Regions from separate parts of the Sphingobacterium sp. NPDC055346 genome, predicted to be linked through region 2. Evidence: riboswitches for the same ligand, from Rfam matches in the RefSeq annotation. Region 2 holds a riboswitch; the other holds the start of a gene.
The links. A riboswitch is a leader RNA that binds a small molecule or an ion and turns the genes downstream of it on or off. The one in region 2 is predicted to bind S-adenosylmethionine.
Positions count from the first base shown of each region.

Region 1: it holds a riboswitch for S-adenosylmethionine, as region 2 does, so the genes downstream of both, ACWICE_RS08085 (O-acetylhomoserine aminocarboxypropyltransferase/cysteine synthase family protein) here and metE (5-methyltetrahydropteroyltriglutamate--homocysteine S-methyltransferase) in region 2, are expected to answer to the same signal.

Region 1 covers NZ_JBSHMI010000003.1:262,668-270,799, reverse strand. Annotated here, with positions in the region: gene ligA (NAD-dependent DNA ligase LigA) at 1-1,896, shown strand, start outside; gene dapA (4-hydroxy-tetrahydrodipicolinate synthase) at 1,925-2,803, shown strand; gene ACWICE_RS08090 (hypothetical protein) at 2,894-3,325, shown strand; SAM riboswitch class I at 3,549-3,662, shown strand; gene ACWICE_RS08085 (O-acetylhomoserine aminocarboxypropyltransferase/cysteine synthase family protein) at 3,905-5,212, shown strand; gene ACWICE_RS08080 (homoserine O-acetyltransferase family protein) at 5,257-6,318, shown strand; gene ACWICE_RS08075 (homoserine dehydrogenase) at 6,318-7,499, shown strand; gene ACWICE_RS08070 (sigma-54-dependent transcriptional regulator) at 8,096-8,132, opposite strand, start outside.
Region 2 covers NZ_JBSHMI010000007.1:32,292-40,423, forward strand. Annotated here, with positions in the region: gene ACWICE_RS14545 (APC family permease) at 1-807, shown strand, start outside; gene metE (5-methyltetrahydropteroyltriglutamate--homocysteine S-methyltransferase) at 873-3,182, opposite strand; SAM riboswitch class I at 3,258-3,356, opposite strand; gene ACWICE_RS14555 (response regulator transcription factor) at 3,592-4,281, opposite strand; gene ACWICE_RS14560 (sensor histidine kinase) at 4,300-6,171, opposite strand; gene ACWICE_RS14565 (hypothetical protein) at 6,298-6,684, shown strand; gene pyk (pyruvate kinase) at 6,748-8,132, opposite strand, start outside.

The DNA.
Region 1 (8,132 bases), on a different contig from region 2:
GAACTGGAAGCGTTGGAACTCCAATATCCTGAATTCAGAGATCCGAACTCCCCTACCCTAAAAGTTGGCGGAGATATCACACAAAGATTCCAAACGGTTCGTCATAAATGGCCAATGATGTCATTGGGCAATACCTATAACGAACAGGAGTTAAAAGACTTTGACAACAGGGTCAGGAAGGTAGTTGGTGATCAGGTTCAATACGTTGCTGAATTGAAATTTGATGGTCTTTCCATTTCTATTTCATATGAAAATGGAAAATTGGTCCAGGCTGTCACCCGCGGGGATGGAACCCAAGGTGATGATGTGACCAACAATGTGAAGACCATCCGCAGCATACCGCATCAACTGAGGAAAGGCGACTATCCTGAAAGCTTCGATATCCGTGGGGAGATCTTTATGCATAAATCGGCCTTTTTGAGGTTGAACAAAGAAAGGGAAGAAAATGGAGAGCAGACCTATGCCAATCCAAGGAACTTTGCTTCTGGAACCATCAAGTTACAGGACTCCTCGGAGGTTGCAAAAAGACCATTGGACTGTTTCCTTTATTTTCTGTACTGTGATAACAGAAACAAATTATTCCACGACCACTGGCATAGCATTGAGGAAGTGAAATCATGGGGATTTCCAGTTTGCGAACATAGTAGACTGTGCAATTCCATCGAGGAAGTACTGGAATTTATCCATCATTGGGATGAAGCCAGACACCAACTTTCCTATGAGATCGACGGAATCGTGATCAAAGTAAATGACTTTGCACAACAGGAAGAATTGGGCTTTACGGCAAAATCTCCGCGTTGGGCAATTTCCTATAAATTTAAAGCGGAGCGGGTTGAAACGATCTTGAACAGCATTAGCTATCAAGTTGGGCGTACAGGGGCGGTGACTCCCGTAGCGAACCTGAAACCAGTCCTGTTGGCTGGAACAACAGTAAAGCGGGCTTCACTGCACAATGCCAATGAAATCGAGCGACTGGGCTTGCACGAGCATGATACGGTCTTTGTAGAAAAGGGCGGCGAGATCATTCCAAAGATTATTTCAGCAAACGTTGAAAAGCGTCACGACGGAGCTAAACCATTTGAATACCCTACTCAATGTCCAGAATGTGGCACAACCTTGATCAGGGAAGAAGGCGAAGCAGTTCATTATTGCCCGAATGAGGATGGCTGTAAACCGCAGATTGTAGGAAAGCTGCAACATTTCATCGGCAGAAAGATGATGGATATACAAGGCTTAGGCGATGAAACCATCGAAACGTTCTTCAAGCTAGGATTGATCCGAAAAATTTCGGACATCTATACCCTAAAAGATAGGGAGCCTGAACTGGTCGGCATAGAAAGATTCGGGCAAAAGTCCATAGACAATATGCTGAAAGGTATCGAGCAATCGAAGAATAAGCCCTTTGAGAAAGTATTATTTGGTTTGGGCATCCGACATATCGGTGAGACCGTAGCCAAGAAATTGGCGCAGCATTTCAAAAACATCGATGCGATCCGTGCTGCTACCGTAGATGAAATTCTTTCTGTTCAGGATATAGGCTTGCGCATAGCCGAAAGCATCAATGCCTATCTGGTTAATCCAGAGCATTGGGAAGAGATCGAAAAACTAAAGGCCATGGGTTTACAGTTTGAGATTGAAGAAAAGGAAGTGTTATTAGCTAGCGATAGTCTCTTGGGCAAAACCTTTTTGATATCGGGCGTATTTGCGGACCATTCGCGGGAAGAATTGACAGAACTGATTGAGTCGCATGGCGGAAAGATGTTGAGCAGTATTTCTTCAAAACTGAACTATCTGGTGGCAGGAGACAAAATGGGACCATCGAAATTAGCGAAGGCAGAAAAACTTCAGGTTCCGATGATCTCGGATGTTCAGCTGCTGGCGATGATCAATAAATAAGAATAAAATAAATAAATATACATAAACGATGAACGAGCTTCAAGGTGCGGGAGTGGCATTAGTCACTCCATTTCACGCAGACGGCACAGTAGATTACGAAAGCCTCGGCAATCTGATAGATTTTCAGATTGAAGGTGGCATTGATTATTTGGTTTCATTGGGTACCACTGGAGAAACAGCTACCCTAACCCAAGATGAACGAAAGAAGCTGTGGCAATTTACTTCGAAGCACGTTAATAAGCGTATTCCATTGGTAGCTGGAATTGGTGGAAACAACAGCTATGAAATCGTGGAACAGATCAAGAACTTTGAGATCCTTGACTATGCTGCGATCCTTTCGGTTTCTCCATACTATAACAAACCAACACAAGAAGGCATCTATCAGCATTACAAAGCAATCGCGGAGGCATCTAAACTTCCTATTATCCTTTATAATGTACCAGGAAGGACGGGCAGCAATATAAGTCCAGCGACTACCGTTCGTTTGGCCAAGGATTTTAAAAATATTGTAGCGACCAAGGAAGCATCGGGGAATTTTGCACAGTTCAGTGAGATCCTTCGAGATAAACCAAAGGACTTTCTCCTGATTTCTGGGGATGACCCCGTTACATTGCCTATGATGGCGATGGGTGCGGCCGGAATCATTTCGGTTGTCGGCAATGCCTACCCTACCAAAGTTTCAGCCTTGGCACATCTATGTCGCGAAGGAAACTATGTGGAAGCAAGGGCCATTCACTTGGAATTATTGAAGATCATTGACCTTTGTTTTATTGAGGGAAATCCTGCTGGTGTCAAATATATCCTAGAAAAGAAAGGGATTGGCAAAGACCATGTTAGGCTTCCATTGGTTCCGGTAAGTGACAAGACCAAGGAAGCAATCGATGCAGAGATGCAGCTACTAGGTTAAAAAAAATATAAGGTTGGCAATGGAAATTCGCCAACCTTTTTTATTTTTAGGTATTCTTTTTGTTACCAAATAGAAACTGAATCAAAAAAAATGGAAACAACTAACCCACAACCTAGCACTAAAGGTTCAAAGTTCAAGAAATTCATCAGCTGGTTTTTACTTATTCTATTTCTGGCTTTTGCTGGATTTGTTTATTTCAAATATTATTTTGTATTTGGAGAAGGCGTTAAATCTGGCGTTTTGAATTATGCGGTAAAAAAGGGAAATTTATTTAAGACCTACGAAGGAAAGCTGATCCAAGAGGGGATCCGTTCGCAAAAGACCGGGACCGGTCTTTCGAGCAATGAATTTGAATTCTCCATTGAAAACGACTCAGTTTTCCATATCTTGGAACTAAATAGCGGGAAAGCCTTTGACCTTCATTATAAGGAATATCATGGCGTATTACCATGGCGTGGGAATACACGCTACGTGGTAGACAAAATCATTCAAATGCGTGATGCGAAGACAACTACCTTTTAGTTGATCGGAAATATATATCAGAAAAATATTGGGGCTTCAACCGACGTTAGAGAAGGGACTAACAAAGGTTGAAGCCCTGGTCTTTATAGGGAAAAGTGGTAATGGGATCTGCCAAAGAATAAACTTTTCAGAAAAAGATTGCAAAATTAAATTTCGTGAACTATATTTGCGGAGTACTTCGATAGTGGTACGCTAATCATTACCTCTCTAAAAAGATGGTCTTGATTTATAAAGAAGTGGCGAGAGACTGGCTCAATGACCCACTGGCAACCTTCAATAAGGATTGAAAAGGTGCCAATTCCTGTCCGAGGCAATAAAGCCCAGGAGCATATAAATGAAATAGACTATGACTTCAAAATTTTCAAAATCGGAATTAGTGTATCTTGTTGGAAAACCAGCAACAGATCTCAACATTCAATTTATTTCCAGCTGTATTATTTGCATTACCCGAATGCGATAGTCGTCACTATGTTTGAGCACGAGGAAAAAGTGCAAAAATAATAGAGTACAGACGACCAATAGCATAGCAAGAAAGGAAATCATATATTCAATTTACTAACATCAATAATCAACATAAAAATGGCAGACAACAAAAATCTTAAATTTGAAACACTACAAGTGCACGCAGGTCAAGATGTAGACCCTACAACTGGATCCAGAGCATTACCTATATATCAGACTACCTCCTATGTTTTCGAAAATGCGGAACATGGCGCGAATTTATTTGCCCTTAAGCAATTTGGAAATATCTATACGCGGATCATGAATCCAACTACGGATGTTTTTGAAAAACGTATCGCGGCATTAGAAGGTGGTGTGGCAGCTGTAGCTGTGTCTTCTGGTCAGGCAGCACAATTCTTGGCCTTGACCAATATCCTCGAGGCAGGTGAAAACTTTGTTTCAGGATCAAATCTTTACGGAGGTACCTATAACCAGTTCAAGGTTTCTTTTAAGCGATTAGGCATTGAGGCAAGATTTGCTGAAGATTCGGATGCAGATAAAATTGAAGCCTTGATCGACGATAAAACTAAAGCGATCTATGTAGAAACGATTGGGAATCCGAGTTACAATATTCCTGATTTCGAGCGTATCGCATCGGTTGCCAAGAAACATGACCTACCATTGATCGTGGACAACACTTTTGGTGCTGGCGGTTATCTGTTCAAACCATTGGAGCATGGCGCCAATGTGGTTGTAGAATCGGCAACAAAATGGATCGGTGGTCACGGAACGAGTATTGGTGGTGTGATTATCGATGGCGGTAACTACAACTGGGGAAATGGTAAATTCAAACAATTCTCAGAGCCTTCTGAAGGTTACCATGGTTTAGTATTCTCGGATGTATTCGGTGAAGGCGGACCGTTTGGGAACATTCAATTTGCTATCCGCGCTCGCGTTGAAGGATTAAGAGATTTCGGCCCTGCCCTATCTCCATTCAATTCATGGCTTTTGGTACAAGGTCTGGAGACCTTGTCTCTTCGTGTTCAACGCCATGTTGACAATACCTTGGAAATCGCACAATGGTTGGAAGCACATCCACAAGTAGAGCAAGTAAGCTACCCAGGATTGAAAAACCACCCATACCATCAGAATGCACAAAAATATCTGAAAAACGGATATGGTGCGGTATTATCCTTTACCATCAAAGGTGGAGTTGATAAGGCGAATGAGTTCATTGACTCTTTGGAATTGATCAGCCATTTGGCGAACGTAGGAGATGCGAAATCCCTGATTATCCATCCTGCTGCAACGACACACCAACAATTGAGTGCAGAGGCGCAGAAAGCAGCTGGAGTTGCTCCAGGTCAATTGAGACTTTCGGTGGGTATCGAGCACATCGACGATATTAAAGCAGACTTAACACAAGCATTTGACAAAATCAAGTAAGTGGGGGCTTAACTGATTTTTTAGGAGGAAGATAATTAAAGAGAATGAGTGTAAAGACTTTCGGATATAGCCAAGACTTCGAATTAGAGAGTGGTAAAAAACTGGCAAACCTACAGATAGCCTACCATAGCTATGGAAAGCTAAATGAGGATAAATCCAATGTAATTTGGGTATGTCATGCATTGACTGCAAATTCAGATGTTTTTGACTGGTGGCCAGGATTATTTGGCGAAAATGAGTTATTCAACGATAAGGATTATTTCATTATCTGTGCCAATGTACTGGGCTCACATTATGGGACGACGAATCCCCTATCCATTGACCCTGACACCAACCTACCCTATTATTCGGACTTTCCTCAGTTCACGATCAGAGATATTGTTAAAGCACATGGACTATTAGCTGATCATCTAGGGATCCAAGAAATCAACACCTTGATTGGAGGATCTCTAGGCGGTCAACAAGCTTTGGAATGGACGGTATCCAAAACCATAAAGATCCATAATCTGATTGCTATCGGAACAAATGCGTTTTTCTCACCGTGGGGAATCGCATTCAATGAAAGCCAAAGGCTTGCGATCGAAGCAGATTCCAGCTTTAAAGAGCAAAGGGATGATGCTGGATTGAACGGATTAAAGGCGGCCCGCAGCATGGCATTATTGTCGTATAGGACATACAATGCCTATGGAACGACCCAAGTGGAATCGGACCATGACAAAACAGACGCTTACAAAGCATCCTCCTACCAAGCCTATCAAGGGGATAAATTAGTCAAGAGATTCAATGCATTTTCCTATTGGTATTTGACCAAAGCCATGGATAGCCATCATCTAGGCAGAGGACGTGGACAGGTGGAGCAAGTATTAAGCTCAATTGAGGGCGTCAATGCCCTGATCATAGGTATTCCTTCGGATGTGCTATTCCCTCCACAAGAACAGGAATTCATCGCGAAACATATTCCAAATGCGGAATACTATGAGCTGCATTCCTTTTTTGGACATGATGGCTTCTTGATTGAAACAAAAACCCTGACTCAAGTCATAGGCAACTTTCTTGAGAAACATAATACAAAAGCAGAAAATCACTTAAATTTAATTAAAGAATAATGAGTAAGAAACTTACCATCGGGATGTTTGGATTTGGTGTGGTGGGACAAGGTTTATACGATATCATAAAAACAAAGAACCTAAACTTAGAGATCAAGAAATTTGTTATCAAGAACGCGGATAAAAAAAGGACCTTGCCTGAGGAATTGTTTACCACAGATGCCAATGCTATTCTGGAAGACCCAGAGATCAATACCGTTGTTGAATTGATCGATGATGCCGAAGCTGCTTTTGAGATTACAAAAAGAGCATTGACAACTGGAAAGAACGTTGTTTCTGCCAATAAAAAAATGATCGCTACCCATCTAGAGGAATTGACCGAGATCCAAAATCAACATGGTACTTCCCTATTATATGAAGGAGCAGTCTGCGGTAGTATCCCTATCATCAGAAACCTAGAAGAATACTATGACAACGAGCTTTTACACTCTGTAAGCGGTATCTTCAATGGTTCTTCCAACTACATCCTTTCCAAGATCTTCAATGATAACCAAAGCTATGATGAGGCATTGAAAAGAGCCCAGGAATTAGGATTTGCAGAAACTGATCCGACATTGGATGTTGGTGGATATGATCCCAAATACAAATTGGCCATTGTAGCATCTCATGCCTATGGCATCTACATCAACCCGGACGAAATCCTGAATTTAGGGATCGACACATTGGGCAATGCCGATATCAGATATGCCAGAGAGAAAAACTATAAAATTAAATTGATCCCTTTGGCCAAGGAGATAACAAATAACAAGGTCGTTCTTTATGTTCTCCCTAAATTTATCTCCAAAGGCAATATCTTGCAGAATGTAGAAAACGAATACAATGGGGTATTGGTTAAAGCTGCGTTTGCCGATGAGCAATTTTTCTATGGCAAAGGAGCCGGTGGCCACCCTACAGGTTCTGCAGTACTTTCAGATATTGCTGCATTAAGATATGATTACAAATACGAGTACAAAAAACATTTAGAGGCACAACAGGTGGAATATTCAACTGACTATGCTCTAAAAGTTTATTTCCGATATGAAGATGAGGATGTTTTGGAAAACATTGATTTTATCAGTATTTCTGAGCGGTTCTTTAGCGATGATCATAAATATGTGATTGGAACCATTAATCTTCAAGAAATTATCGCCAAGCGCGAAATTATCCATCAGCAGGGTAATTTTTTAGCTGAAATCATTTAATTCCATTTTAAATTAAGATAGAAAGTGTTTTTCCTGAAAAGGATTAACACTTTTTTTGTTTTAGAACGATTTCTATTTAGGCCATAAAGAGGTTGAAATACAATCAGATATCCTTCTATTTCATTTGAAAATTTTTGTTTTTTGAAATAAAAAAACAACTAAATGGATGACAATAACGTTTTCAGGGTAACATTATCATTACAATGGCGGATTTTGGCATTTAATAGGTTAAATAATTGTTAATACATTTGCTTTGTCATGGTTTTTGCGTTATATTATTCGTATATTATTATATAAACTTAAAAAAACAAATTGATCATGAGAAAGTGGAATGTGTTAGTACTACTAAATGCAGTATCTATTGGTTTGTTTGCACAGGACAACACCAACGCTAGCACGAGTGAGGGATCTGCATTACCGTATTTAATAATCGGAATTATAGTTTTGACCGTTGCTATATATATGTTATATAGTCGACAAAAACGGAAATTCAACGATTAACAACGTATTAAAATATACGTATAATAAAAAAAGGCCTGATTAGATCAGGCCTTTTTCGTTGTATTGTGTTTGTATAATATTTCAAGATATTAAGCTTAGTCTCTTTTCAGTCCGAATTTTTCGATCTTACTG
Region 2 (8,132 bases):
TGGTCTGCTTCGCAGAATCTTGACCATTCAAGCTGGAAAGAGATTTCAGGTAATGTGTTGCTTGGTGGAATTGCTGCGGCCATGGTAGGTTCGGTTTTCAGTAGTGTAGCCTGGGAAAATGTAACCTTCGTGGCGGGGGAGATTAAGAATGCGAAGAAGACTGTGGTAATAGCCATGGTGATCGGAACCAGCTTGGTGATGATCCTCTACCTGTTTGCCAATTATGTTTATTTAGCCACTTTAAATCGAGAAGAAATTGCCTTTGCCGCGAATGATCGTGTTGCGATAGCTGCAGCTGAAAAGTTATTGGGAAGCGCAGGGACCATTATCATGGCCATATTGGTGATGATCTCAACCTTTGGCTGCGTGAATGGAATTGTGCTTTCAGGAGCAAGGGTTTTTCAGAGCATGGCCAAGGATGGCCTTTTTCTGAAGCAGGCCATTCCAAACAACAAGAATGATGTTCCGGAAAGATCACTGTGGTTTCAGGGAATCTGGGCTTCGCTATTGTGTTTGAGCGGGCAGTATGGGAACCTATTGGACATGGTGTCCTTTGTGATCGTGATTTTCTATATGATCACGGTCCTGGCGATGATGTATCAGCGCTGGAAGAGACCTGATCTGGAAAGACCCTATAAAACATTCTTATATCCTATCCCTCCATTGGTCTATCTCTTGATCGGAACAGCTTTCTGTGTGCTTTTGATCTTGTATAAACCACAGTACACCTGGCCTGGGTTTATATTGATCCTGATGGGAGTGCCGATCTATTATTTTGCCAATCGAAAGAAACCTGTATTAAAATAAATGATAAGTAAAAGGCCGAACAAAAATTGCTCGGCCTTTATCTTATTTTAAATTACTAATGTTTCTTATTCAGCTCTTAGGATTTTGGCAGCTTCTACCATAGATTCTAAGGCAGCTTTAGTTTCTGGCCAAGCACGAGTCTTCAGACCACAGTCAGGGTTTACCCATAATTGCTCTGCAGGAACTACTGCTTTTGCTTTGCGTAATAAGTTAACCATCTCTTCTGTGCTAGGAACACGTGGAGAGTGGATATCATATACACCTGGACCAATATCGTTAGGATATTTGAAGTCTGCGAAAGCATCTAACAGTTCCATTTGAGAACGAGAAGTCTCGATGGTGATTACGTCAGCATCCATGGCAGCGATATCTTGGATAATATCGTTGAACTCAGAATAGCACATGTGCGTGTGGATTTGTGTATCGTCATCAACATTGGATGAAGAAACGCGGAATGCACGTACAGCCCAGTCTAAGTATTCCTGCTGATCAGCTTTGCGTAGCGGAAGTCCTTCACGGATAGCTGGCTCATCAATTTGGATGATCTTGATACCTGCTTTTTCCAATGCCTGAACTTCGTCCAAGATTGCCAAAGCGATTTGGTATGTAGTTGTAGAACGAGGTTGGTCGTTACGTACGAATGACCATTGTAAGATGGTTACAGGACCAGTCAACATTCCTTTTACAGGACGGTTAGTCAAAGACTGCGCATAAGCAGACCAACGAACAGTCATGTCTTCAGGACGGTAAACATCACCAAAAATAATTGGAGGTTTAACACAACGAGAACCGTAAGATTGAACCCATCCGTTTTGTGTGAATGCATATCCAGCTAATTGCTCACCGAAGTATTCCACCATGTCATTACGTTCGAATTCACCGTGTACCAATACATCGATATCTAAATCTTCCTGTAAACGGATTGTTCTTTCTGTTTCAGCAGCGATTTCTTTATCGTATTCTTCTTGAGAGATGGCACCTTTTTTCAAGTCAGCTCTCCATTTACGAACATCCTTAGTTTGTGGGAATGAACCGATTGTAGTGGTTGCGAATCCTGGAAGATTGAACTTCGCTTGTTGCGCTTCTTTACGAGCGTTGAAAGTAGAAGTACGCTTAGCATCTTCATCAGTGATGTTGCTGACGCGGTTTTTAACCTCTGGTCTGTGGATTAATGGAGAAGTACGGCGGCTTTCAGCAGCTTCTTTGTTTGCTTCGAAACGTTTTTGTGTTTCAGCATCAACTTCACCTTCAGCCAATACTGCAAGGTCTTTTACCTCAGCTAATTTTTGTTTAGCGAATGCTAACCAGTTTTTAACCTCAGCAGGTAGGGACTCTTCATTGTTCTCATTGTCCAAATCAAAAGGAACATGCAATAAAGATGAGGAAGGAGCGATCCATACACGGTCTTTTCCTAAAGCATCAACAGCTTGTTTGATTTTTTTCAATGAGTTTTCGTAGTCGTTTTTCCAAATGTTACGGCCTTCAACAACACCTAATGAAAGGGTTAGGGAAGCAGGAACTTTGGATAATATAGTGTCAAGTTGGTTTTCACCACGAACTAAGTCTAGGTGTAACGCATGCACAGGAAGGTTAACAGCAATGTCTTCGTTGTTTCCTAATGCCTCGAAGTATGTAGCAACGATTAATTTGATGCCTTTGGCAGCTGCAGCTAACTTTTCGAATACTTTTCCGTAAAGAGCTTTGGTAGCATCATCGATATCTAAAGCCAAGAAAGGCTCATCGATCTGCACGTATTTAGCGCCAGCATCAGCAAGTTTAGCCAAGATCTCTTCGTATACTGGAAGTAATCTGTCGATTAGATCGATACGGTTAAAATCAGCTTCTTTTTCTTTACCTAACAATAAGTAAGTGATAGGGCCAATCAGGACAGGTTTAGTTTCGATACCTGATTGTTTTGCTTCATTGTATTCACTTAGGAATTTTTCTGAAGTCAGTTTGAATTCTTGATCTTTCACGAATTCAGGAACGATATAGTGGTAGTTTGTATCAAACCACTTGGTCATTTCCATGGCAGTTACATCAACGCCACCTTCTTGGAAACCACGAGCCATCGCAAAATATAAGTCTAGGTTATATTGGCGATCGATTTTGTTCAAAAGGGAGTTGTAACGAGCGGGAATAGCTCCAACAGTTAAAGATAAGTCTAGGACTTGGTCATAGAATGAGAAATCATTCGATGGGATCAATTCGATACCTGCATCTTTTTGAGTCTTCCAATTGCTTTCACGGATTTTAAGTCCAGCCTGCAATAATTCTTCCGCGCTGATTTTCTTTGCCCAGTAAGCTTCGTTAGCTTTCTTCAGTTCACGGAAAGCACCCACACGTGGGTAGCCTAAATTGTTTGTTAATAGCATATAGTTCTCTACTAAATTAAATAAATTCCAATAAGTCTTTTTGCTAAGAGAAGGCTACCTAGGATTCCTGTAACCAGCTTATCTTTCCCAATCGGGGTAGAATGTAGCACCTTGTCAAGAGACAGGTTGCTAAGGCTTCATCGGGTCTAGTCCCTCTGCCTTTCTCTATAAGCGTCGGCTAAGATATGGATAAGATTTTTATTTTCCAAGGAAAATCTTTAGACTATCAGACAAAAGACACAAGACAATAGAAAAGCTGAGGTCCTTAAACAACCATAAGAAAGGGGAATAGTGTAAACTATTCCCCTTTCTTATGGTAATAATATTTTTATCTTTAGGACATGAAATTGGACAGATATTTATCCCATATTTTCTGTCTACTGTCTTATGTCTATTGTCTCAAGTCTTTTTAGCTAACCAACAATTTATATCCTTTACCATGCACATTGACGATTTCCACGTTTGGATCTTCTTTGAGGTATTTCCTCAGTTTACTCAGGAATACGTCCATGCTTCGGCCGGTAAAGTAATTGTCGTCATGCCATATTTTGATCAGGGCTTCTTCGCGGGTCAGGACATCATTTTTCTTTAAGCAAAGCAAACGAAGCAACTCGGCCTCCTTGGTAGACAGTTTCTGCTGTTGACCTTTGTAGGAGATAATCTGACTGGTGTAATCGAAGAAATAATCGCCGATCTCAAACTTGTCTGATACTTCTTCTTCTTTGTCCTTGGAAGCTCTCTTTAATAGCGCATTTATTCTCAATAAAAGTTCTTCAACACGGAAAGGCTTGGTGATATAGTCGTCACCACCTAGTTCGAAGGCCTGGGTTTTGTCCTCCATCATGCCTTTTGCAGTAGCATAGATGATAGGGACCGTCTGATTGATCTTGCGGATATCCTTTCCAAGGGAGAAGCCATCTTTTTTGGGCATCATGACATCCAGGATGCAAAGGTCGAATTCTTCCTTTCGGAAGGCATCCATTCCTTCTTGACCATCTGTACAGAGCACAACGTCAAATTTTCCTTTTAATTCAAGATAATCCTTCAGTAATTCGCCCAAATTAGGATCATCTTCTGCTAATAATATCTTTTGATTCATACTTTTCTCTTTCTTATGTTATGCTACTTCCTTGGATGCGTCCTTTAAAGGAAGAGTTACTTCAAATTGTGTGCCTTTATCTTTTTCGCTTTTTACGGAGATTTTTCCGTTCAGTCTTTTGATGATATCGTTAACATAGCTTAGCCCTAGACCGAAGCCTTTCACGTTGTGGATATTTCCCGTAGGTATGCGATAGAACTGGTCAAATATCTTTTCTTGTTGGTCCTTGGTCATTCCCATTCCCTTGTCTGCAACTGATATTACGATACTGTTCCCTCTATTAAAAGTCTTAAAAGTGATTTCTGGTTTTTCTTGAGAGTATTTAATTGCATTGTCGACCAGGTTGAACATCACATTGGAAAGGTGAAGTTCATCGCCCACCACTAAATCATTGCCTGCTGAAATGTCAATATTCAAGGTGCCTTCTGCCTTGTCCATCTGTAGTCGCATGCTCTCCAAGACTGCGTTGGCCAAGGAGTTGATGTGCACATTGGTGCGCTCGATCTTTAGGTTTTCTTTCTCCAGACGGGCAATGTTCAGGACGCGTTCGATATGCGAGCCTAAACGGACATTCTCATCGTAGATAATGTTTGCCAATTTGTTGACACGCTTGCCATCGGCGGAAATCTCAGGGTCACGTAAGGATTCACTGGCGATCATGATGGTGGCTACCGGCGTCTTGAACTCGTGGGTCATGTTGTTGATGAAGTCGGTTTTCATCTCCGACATCTTCTTCTGTTTGAAGATGATGCTCAAGGTATAGGCAAAACATCCGATCAACAGCGCCAATAAGGCTAGGATGGTCGGAAATAGCCAATAGCCCATGGTCTCGGCAATAATTCCGCCCTTGTTAGGGAAATGTATGCTAAGCTCGCCAGGAGCATTGCCACGGTCTCCTTGGAATAGTCTAGCGGTATAGATCAAAGGATTATTGACTTCCTTGAGTTGCTCGTTGTTGAATTGATAGACTCCTTGGAAAACGGGCATTTTATTGAAATCCTTGATCTCCATGACGAAGGAGGATTTTATTCCTCTTTCACGGAGTTCGTGGATCAATAGATTGACGGTTTTCTTCCCGTTGATACGTTCGGCCAAAGGTCTTTTGGATAATTCCATACCCATGGCTACATCGGCGATTACAGAGCTTTTCTTGCCTCCTAACATGGCAATGGTGTCATATAGTGTTGCAGCCTCTGATAATCGCTGTCCTCTCAGGTTATTGAGCTTAATCTCGAGTTCCTCGATCTTTGACAGGGTCTTGGAATCATAACGCGGAGGTAGGGTCCTGATCTGGTAAGCAATCGCTTCGGTGGAAGGTGGGTTGAATACGGGGATCAGGTATCGGGTGCTATCGTCCTTCTGCGCAACCCTAGGGACGACCTTGATGGCCTCCACATTGGTGAACTCTCCAATGGTATTGTCGGAGGTTAGGCCCTGTTCCAAGGTGATTCGCACAAGGTGCTTGTATTCTTTTCTATTTAGGTACGTTTCGTAGAAATCATTGCTGATGGGTACCGCCGGGAACTGTTGGTTCAGTTCTCTTTCTAGGAAGTTGAACCTGGTGGTATGGGCAAAAGCCCTTCTCTGCAAGGTTTTGATGCTGTCCTGGTATTGCACCTGCAAGGCAAGGATCTTCTCGTTCTTTTGGATGCGTTCCTGGTCAATCCTGAACTTCTCTTGGTTAAGTCGTTCTTGTTCCCTTGCGAAATCATAGATTTCCTGACGCTCGATCTTATTGGCCACGGCCGAAAGGGATGCCTTGACTTCCTCATCAAAAAGTTTGGACTCCTTGATGAAGGATTCCCGCACAAAATAATACTGCATTGCCATTACGCCGATCAGCGCGATGGACATAAGCCAAATAATCAATGCAATACTTCTTTTTTTCATTTGTTACAAAAGTAATAAGGGAAAACAGCTAATTTTCTCATTTAACACAATTTAACAGCAAGTTTTTAGCTTTTTTAGCAGAATAGGATTTCTTTTGTTATAGAATAATGACTTAAGATACTGATTATGAAAAATTTCATCTTGATTTCCTTCTTATTCCTGATTTGGGCAATTCCTTCTTCTGCTCAAAATAATCAAAATATTCAAAAAAAGAAACCATTAGATTTTAAGGTTGACCTTAATCCCAAGGATAGTTTAAAGCAGTTCAAGATCCCCTTGTTGGATTCCATGAATAAATCAGTAGAGATTCCCAATGCCTATAAGGGCAATAGACAGGGCTTTATGGTTACTCCACATGATGTGCTGAAGGAGCATGATGATACTGTAATCTTGGAGAAAAAACTGTCAGGTGAGGGGTCGGTGAAAATGCCGGGAACAAAGAAGCTGGACGAGCATTCTAGGATTGTCAAACAGGATTCAGCGACCGTCAAGTCGCCAATAATCAAGAGATAGCTTGAAAATAGACGATACAAAAAAAGAGCCTCATTGAGGCTCTTTTTTTGTATCGTTTTGTAATTATTTTACTTCAGAAACACGGATGGTGTTCGTTCTGCCTTTCTCATGAAGAGGGGTAGAAGAAGTGTTGATTACGATCTGGCCAGGTTCTACCAAGTGACGTTCTCTCAATAAGTAGTTTACATCTTGGATAGTACCATCAGTAGATTCATATTTTTCGTAAATGAATGCTTTCACACCCCAGCATAAGCTAAGCGTACGCAACAAGGATTTGTTACCTGTGAAGACATAGATGTCAGCATCAGGACGGTAGCTGGAGATTTCCATGGCAGTATAGCCAGAAGAAGTCATGACAGCGATTGCAGAAGCATGGGTTTTCTCTGCCAAGAAGATCGATGAGCTACATATTGCATCTGGAATACGCGTTACAGGAACAGTACCTAACTGCTCTTTTTCGCTGTAGTACGGATATGAAGTCGCTTCAACATGGGTGATCACTTTCGCCATAGTCTCGATTACGATCTCTGGGAATTCACCAACTGAAGTTTCACCACTCAACATCACAGCATCAGCACCATCGATTACAGAGTTAGCAACGTCATTCACCTCCGCACGTGTTGGGCGAGGGGTAGTGATCATACTTTCCAACATCTGTGTTGCAATGATAACCGGTTTTGAAAGGTTACGACATTTTTGAGCAATGATTTTTTGAAGTCCTGGTACTTCTTCCATTGGAAGTTCAACACCTAGGTCACCACGAGCAACCATGATCGCATCCGTAGCTTCGATAATGCTGTCGATATTGTCAATAGCCTCAGGTTTTTCGATCTTAGCGATCACCTTAGCATGTGAACCTTTTTTCTTGATGATTTCCTTACATTGTTTGATGTCTTCAGCTGAACGCACGAAAGACATGGCAATCCAGTCAGCACCGTGGTCAAGCGCGAAGTTCAAGTTGTCTAGATCCTCTTCTGTTAATGAAGGGATAGAAACTTTTGTATTAGGAAGGTTTACACCTTTTCTAGAAGTCAGGATTCCCCCGTGAACAACCTCACAAGTTACTGTGTCCAAGTGGTTTGTTGAAAGAACGCGCAATTGCAGTTTACCGTCATCCAATAGGATGATTTCTTCTTCTTTTACGTCGTTAGGGAAGTTGTCATAAGTGATGTAGATTTTCTTTTCGTCACCGATAAGTTCGTGCGTAGTCATTTCTACCGTGCTTCCATTGACAAGGATAGCACCACCTTCTTTCATTTTTCCGATACGGATTTTAGGACCTTGAAGATCGGCTAAAATACCTACGTTGAAAGGGTGTTCTTGGTTGATTTCGTTGATTGTGTTGATTACCTTTAAGTGATCTTCCTGAGAACCGTGTGAGAAGTTAAGGCGACATACGTCTACCCCTTTTGCAATCATACGGGTTAAAACATCTTTTTTTGAAGAAG